2 regions of the Bradyrhizobium sp. I1.14.4 genome follow, and region 2 is predicted to be linked to the other one. Evidence: riboswitches for the same ligand, from Rfam matches in the RefSeq annotation. Region 2 holds a riboswitch; the other holds the start of a gene.
What was found. Region 2 has a riboswitch for S-adenosylmethionine ahead of ABIB78_RS11100 (O-succinylhomoserine sulfhydrylase). Riboswitches for the same ligand answer to the same signal wherever they lie in the genome.
Positions count from the first base shown of each region.

Region 1: linked by a shared signal. The riboswitch ahead of metX (homoserine O-acetyltransferase MetX) and the one ahead of ABIB78_RS11100 (O-succinylhomoserine sulfhydrylase) in region 2 are both predicted to bind S-adenosylmethionine.

Region 1 covers NZ_JBNDLA010000001.1:131,275-134,677, forward strand. Annotated here, with positions in the region: gene hisC (histidinol-phosphate transaminase) at 1-249, opposite strand, end outside; gene ABIB78_RS00600 (chorismate mutase) at 286-1,134, opposite strand; SAM riboswitch at 1,309-1,388, shown strand; gene metX (homoserine O-acetyltransferase MetX) at 1,472-2,677, shown strand; gene metW (methionine biosynthesis protein MetW) at 2,674-3,339, shown strand; gene ABIB78_RS00615 (alpha/beta fold hydrolase) at 3,355-3,403, opposite strand, start outside.
Region 2 covers NZ_JBNDLA010000004.1:273,587-276,989, reverse strand. Annotated here, with positions in the region: gene ABIB78_RS11105 (2'-deoxycytidine 5'-triphosphate deaminase) at 103-1,266, opposite strand; SAM riboswitch at 1,343-1,422, shown strand; gene ABIB78_RS11100 (O-succinylhomoserine sulfhydrylase) at 1,497-2,705, shown strand; gene ABIB78_RS11095 (SDR family NAD(P)-dependent oxidoreductase) at 2,874-3,403, opposite strand, start outside.

The DNA of each region.
Region 1 (3,403 bases), on a different contig from region 2:
GATGCGGTCGGGATCGAGGCCGTAGGCGCGGCCGATCGCGTGGCGCAGCACGCGCGAGGTGCCCTCCGGATAGTCCTCGAGATGGTCAGCCGCGGCCTTGTAGGCTGCGATCGCCTTCGGAGAAGGACCGAACGGCGTCTCGTTGGCGGACAGCTTGAACACCTTGCGGCCCGGTTCCGGCACCGGGCTCTTGCCTGGCGTGTAGGGCGCAATATCGAGAATGCCGGGGTTCGGCACGGGGCGGGACATTATCAACTCCGGATATACGGGCGGCTAGCTCTTACTTCAGGTCCTGGCCGATCCATTAGAGGGCACCGTATAGCGCGTTGCGTGGCTGCCGACGAGGGCCGAAGAGCGGACCGAGGCGCCGGCCTCGATCAAGGCGAGCTTGATCTTCTCGAAATCGTGCCCGGCAACCGAGACCAGCAGTGCCGCGCCATCGAATGCGGTGTCGGGGACCGCGACGATCTCGGCGAGCGGCGCCAGCGCGCGGGCGACGTCGGCGTTCCAGCCGGAGACGCGCACGCTCCAGGTCTGCACCTCGGTCACCATGGCGTCGTCGGCGACTCGCGAGATCACGAACACCGGCAGCGCAGCCGGATGGTCGGCGCGTTCGAGGAACGGCAGCCGCGCGATGATCTTCGGCGCGCCTTCGGCCTCGAGCGCATTCCACCACGGCGTGCGGCTGGCGATCGCGGAGACCAGCGCGAGGTCGCCCTTCGATTTCGCCACCGCCTCGACCGCGGCCTGTGCGCTGAAATGCGACACGTAGGGCACCACGAAGCCGAAATGAAACCGCGCCGAGTCGCGCATTGCCGACTCGCCTACGGAAACATCGGCATGCACCGCGAATGGCGCCTGCACGTAAGTGAAGGTCGAGATGATGACGCGCCAGATGCTCTCGATGGTGTCGAGCGGCAGGATGCCGCGATGACGCTGCACCAGTTCGCGCATCATGCTGGCCTCGCGCGCCGGGCGGAACGCCGAACCGACCTCCTGGGTCTTCTTGACCTGGATCAGGCGGTCGATGATGTCGCCGCGCGCCATCAGCAGGCGGTGAACCTGCTCGTCGATCGCGTCGATCTCCTTGCGCAGCTCCTGCAGCGAGGGCGGCGACGGGGGTGGCTTGGACATGCTCAAAAACCTTGTCGTCAGGGCGGCCCGTTGCCGCGTCGGACAGGGCTCCTGATTAGGAAAGACAGCCACCGAAAGCAAAGAGAAACCTCGCCGTCCAGCCTTGCGCAAGCGGTTAACCATCGGCGGCCGGCCGGGGCCGCCTTGACGACGGGGGGCCTGAGGACTACGTTCGGTTCACTCCGTGGTCATTTGAGCCGGCCGGCTTGCAGCCACGTTAAACAACTCGCTAAACAGGCCGGGGACAGATCAGCTCCCGGCCGAACCTTGTTCAGGCCGGGTTTTTTATGGCCTGATTTCTGTTCGAGCCCTCCCGCGCGGAGGCAGGGTCGCCTAGATGAGCAACGTGCGTCCGATAACGAGCCAACCGGTCCCCAGCGATGATCGCGCCCATGAGGCCGATCATCCGTCGTCATTGGTGGCGAAGTTCGGCATGGACCAGCCGCTCAAGCTCGATTGCGGCGTCGATCTCGCGCCATTCCAGATCGCCTACCAGACCTATGGCCAGCTCAATGCCAACAGGTCCAACGCGATCCTGCTGTGCCACGCGTTGACCGGGGATCAGCACGTCAACAACATCCATCCCGTCACCGGCAAGCCCGGCTGGTGGGACACCATGGTCGGCGCGGGCAAGCCGATTGATCCCGAAAGATACTTCATCATCTGCTCCAACGTGATCGGCGGCTGCATGGGCTCCACGGGCCCTGCGTCGCTGAACCCTGCGACCGGCAAGGTGTGGGGGCTCGATTTCCCGATCATCACCATCCCCGACATGGTGCGTGCGCAGGCGATGCTGATCGATCGCCTCGGCATCGCGACGCTGTTCTGCGTCGTCGGCGGCTCGATGGGCGGCATGCAGGTGCTGCAATGGACCGCGGCCTATCCCGAGCGCGTGTTCGCGACGCTCGCGATCGCCTGCTCGACGCGTCACTCGGCGCAGAACATCGCGTTCCACGAGCTCGGCCGCCAGGCGGTGATGGCCGATCCGGATTGGCGCGGCGGCCGCTATGTCGACGAGGACACGCATCCGCATCGCGGACTGGCGGTGGCGCGGATGGCCGCGCACATCACCTATCTCTCGGACGCGGCGCTGCACCGCAAGTTCGGGCGGCGGATGCAGGACCGCGAGCTGCCGACGTTCTCGTTCGATGCGGATTTCCAGGTCGAGAGCTATCTGCGCTACCAGGGCTCGTCCTTTGTCGAGCGGTTCGACGCCAACAGCTATCTTTATCTGACCCGCGCGATGGATTACTTCGACATCGCCGCCGACCACAATGGCGTGCTGGCGAAGGCGTTCACCGGCATCAAGACCCGCTTCTGCGTGGTGTCGTTCACCAGCGACTGGCTGTTCCCGACCTCGGAATCGCGCGCGCTGGTGCATGCGCTGAATGCGTCGAGCGCACGGGTGTCGTTCGCCGAGATCGAGACCGATCGCGGCCATGACGCCTTCCTGCTCGACGTGCCCGAATTCCTGGAAATCTCCCGAGCGTTCCTGCAGGCCGCAGGCAAGGCGCGTGGACTGAAGGACGACGGCCAGTCATGAGCATGCAGCAGACACTGCCCTTGCCGGGCATCGCGCCCGAGCGGACCGGCGGCACTCGCACCGATCACCTGCTGGTCGCCGATATGGTGCGGCCGGGCTCGCGCGTGCTCGACGTCGGCTGCGGCGACGGCGAGCTGTTGCAGCTGCTGGAGAGCCGCGGCATCGACGGCCGCGGCATCGAGCTGTCGCGCGAGGGCGTCAATGGCTGCGTCGCCAAGGGGCTCGCGGTGGTGCAGGGCGACGCCGACACCGACCTTGTCAACTATCCCGATGATGCATTCGACTATGTGATCCTGTCGCAGACCTTGCAGGCGACCCGGCAGCCGAAGGTGGTGCTGGAGAATCTGTTGCGGATCGGGCAGCGCGCCATCGTCTCGTTCCCGAATTTCGGCTTCTGGAAGATGCGGCTACAGCTCCTGGTCGGCGGTCACATGCCCCGGACCGAGAATCTGCCGGCGAGCTGGTACGACACGTCAAACATCCATTTCTGCACCATCAAGGATTTCGTCCAGCTCTGCGAGGAGATCAACGTCAAGATGGAGCGCGCGGTGGCGCTCGATCTCTACGGCCGCCCGGTGCCGCTCAATCTGCCCTGGTGGGTGTGGAACATGTTCGGCGAGCAGGGCGTGTTCCTGCTCAGCCGGGGCGGACAGGGGAAGTGATCGGTGCGTGGCGCGTCAAACCGGCGCCGCCGCCAGCGACCGCGGATCGCGCACCGGCCAGCGG
Region 2 (3,403 bases):
GAAAGGCCGCGGCGTACTGGATTCCCCGCTTTCGCGGGGAATGACGGCGAAAAATGATTGCGAGATGGCCTTGCCGCGCGACGCGAAATCCGGGCTGCGGAATTACACGCGAAAATGCTTTGAGAGCTTCAGGCCTTGCGCCTGGTAGTTCGAGCCGATGCGCTGGCCATAGAGCGCGTCGGGGCGCTCGAGCATGCGTTCATAGACGAGACGGCCGACGATCTGGCCATGCTCGAGGATGAACGGCACCTCGCGCGAGCGCACTTCCAGCACGGCGCGTGAGCCCTTGCCGCCGGCGCCGGCATAACCGAAACCGGGATCGAAGAAGCCGGCATAGTGGACACGGAATTCGCCGACCAGCGGATCGAACGGCACCATCTCTGCGGCATAATCCGGCGGCACCTGCACGGCCTCTTTCGAAGCCAGGATATAGAACTCGCCGGGATCCAGAATGAGGCTGCCGTCAGAGCGCGCCTTGATCGGCTCCCAGAACTCGTCGACCGAGTAGCCGCCCCGGCGATCAACATCGACCACGCCGGTGTGCCGCTTGGCGCGATAGCCGACGAAGCCACCGGAGCTCTCGCCGGAGAGATCGACCGAGAGCGCGACGCCCTGAACGAGGTCGGCATCCTCGGCGTCGACCAGCCGCTCAGTGGCATGCAGCGCATCGAGTTCGTCGGCGGTCAAGGTCGCCTCGCCGATCCGGAAGCGGACCTGGCTGAGCCGCGAGCCCTCGCGCAGCAGCACGGGAAACGTCTTCGGACTGATCTCGGCATAGAGCGGGCCGTGATAGCCGGCGCCGATCATGTCGAAGCGGCGGGTGCCGTCGGCGATCACGCGGGTGAAGACGTCCAGCCGTCCGGTCGAGCTCTTCGGGTTGGCCGCGGCCACGATCTCCGGCGGCAGCGCCAGGCTTTCCAGCAGCGGGACGATGTAGACGCAATTGGTCTCCAGCACCGCGCCGTCGGAGAGATCGATCTCGTGCAGCTTGAGCTGGTCGATCCGCTCGGCGACGGTGGCATCGGGCCCCGGCAGGAAGCTGGCGCGGACGCGGTAGGCGATGTCGCCGAGGCGGAGATCGAGGCTCGCCGGCTGGATCTGGCTTTCGACGAAGTCGTAGGCCGGCAGAATGAGACCGGCCTCCGCCATCTCCGCGATCATGCGGTCGGGCAGGATTCCGTTGGATTCATCTTCCAGCGTGAACGACACGATGCGGTCCCTCGGCGATCCCTCGAGATGGCCCAAAATCATACTCTGAACGGCCATCAAGCCCCAAAATATGGGCTTTTACGGGTTATCCGATGACCGTCTTGACGGAAAGGGCGCGAGGGAATATCAGCTGCACTTATCCCGTGGTGATTTGAGCCGGCCGGCTTGCAGCCACGTTAAATAAGTCGCTAAACAGGCCGGGGACAGTGTGATCCCGGCTTGTGGAGGTTGCTCCAGGCCGGTTTTTTTGTGGCCATTTTTTAGTGAATGGCCACCTCGGAGGTCACATGTCTGAATCCAAGTCTTCTGAAGCCAAGGCTACCGCTCGCTTTCGTCCCGAAACCCGTCTCGTCCATGGCGGCACGCTGCGCTCGCAATTCGGGGAGACGTCGGAAGGGCTGTTTCTCACCCAGGGCTACGTCTACGACAGCGCGGAGCAATGCGAGGCGCGCTTCAAGGGCCAGGACCCGGGGTTCATCTATTCGCGCTATTCCAATCCGACCATTGCGATGTTCGAGCGCCGCATGATCGAGCTCGAGGGCGCGGAAGCCGCGCGCTCGACCGCGACCGGCATGGCCGCAGTGACCACCGCGATTCTCGCGCCGCTGAAGGCCGGCGATCACGTGGTGGCGTCGAAGGCGCTGTTCGGCTCTTGCCTTTACGTCGTGCAGGACCTGTTGCCGCGCTACGGCATCGAGACGACGCTGGTCGACGGGCTCGATCTCGACCAGTGGCAGCGCGCATTGCGGCCGAACACCAAGACCTTCTTCCTGGAGAGCCCGACCAATCCGACGCTCGACGTGCTCGATATCGCTGAAATCGCCAAGATCGCGCACAGCGGCGGCGCGCGGCTGATCGTCGACAATGTGTTCGCAACCCCGATCTGGCAGAGCCCGCTGTCGCTCGGCGCCGATGTCGTGGTCTATTCCGCGACCAAGCATATCGACGGCCAGGGCCGCTGCCTCGGCGGCGTCATCCTGTCGTCGGAAGCCTTCATCGCCGAGCACATCCATAATTTCACGCGCCAGACCGGCCCGTCGCTGTCGCCGTTCAACGCCTGGGTGCTGCTAAAGGGTCTCGAGACGCTCGCCGTCCGCGTCCGCGCGCAGACCGAAAACGCGGCGAAGATCGCCGAGGCGCTGGCGAAGCATCCGAAGATCACGCGACTGGTCTATCCCGGCCGTCCCGATCATCCGCAGGCCGAGACGGTGAAGAAGCAGATGGGCGCCGGTTCGACCCTGGTCGGGTTCGAGGTGAAGGACGCCAAGGCCGGCGCCTTCCGCTGCCTCAACGCGCTGAAGATCTCGCGCATCTCCAACAATCTCGGCGACTCCAAGAGCCTGGTCACGCATCCGGCGACCACGACGCATCAGCGCCTGGCGCCGGAGGCTCGCGCCGAACTCGGCATCAGCGAAGGCTTCATCCGCTTCTCGGCTGGGCTCGAGCACCCCGACGACCTGATCGAGGATTTTCAGCGGGCGCTGGAGCAGGTCTGAGGCTGACGCTTTCCGAACGAAAGTGTCTTAGCGCTTCGTCATGGCCGGGCTTGTCCCGGCCATCCACGCCTTGCTCGCAACAACCACCAAAGACGTGGATACCCGGCACGAGGCCGGGCATGACGAGATTGTGGAGCAATCGAGCGTTATCTTTAAAGCGACTGAACCTTACGTCGCCGCCGTCGTCACGCCGCCGTCGACCACAATCGTCTGGCCGGTCATGAAGGTCGAGGCATCGGAGGCGAGATAGGCCACCGCGCCCGCGATCTCGTCGGGCTCGCCGATGCGGCGGAGCGGCGTCGACGCGGTGCGGCGCTTCAGATTGTCCGGGTCCTCCCACAGCGCGCGGGCGAAATCGGTCTTCACCAGACCCGGCGCCACGCAATTGACGCGCACGCCCTTCGGCCCCCATTCGCCGGCGAGGCTGCGGCACAGCGCGAAGTCCGCCGCCTTGGAGATGCCGTAGGCGCCGATCACGGTCGAGCCGCGCAGGCCGCCGATCGAGGAGATGATCACGACCGAGCCCTTGCCGCGTTCGGCCATCTGCGGGATGGTCTGCGAGCAGAGCCAGATGTTGCTCTTGACGTTCGCGCCCATGATCTTGTCGAACGCCTCATCCGTGATGTCGAGCAGCGGGCCGTAATAGGGGTTCACCGCGGCATTGCAGACCAGGATGTCGATCTTGCCGTAATGCTTGA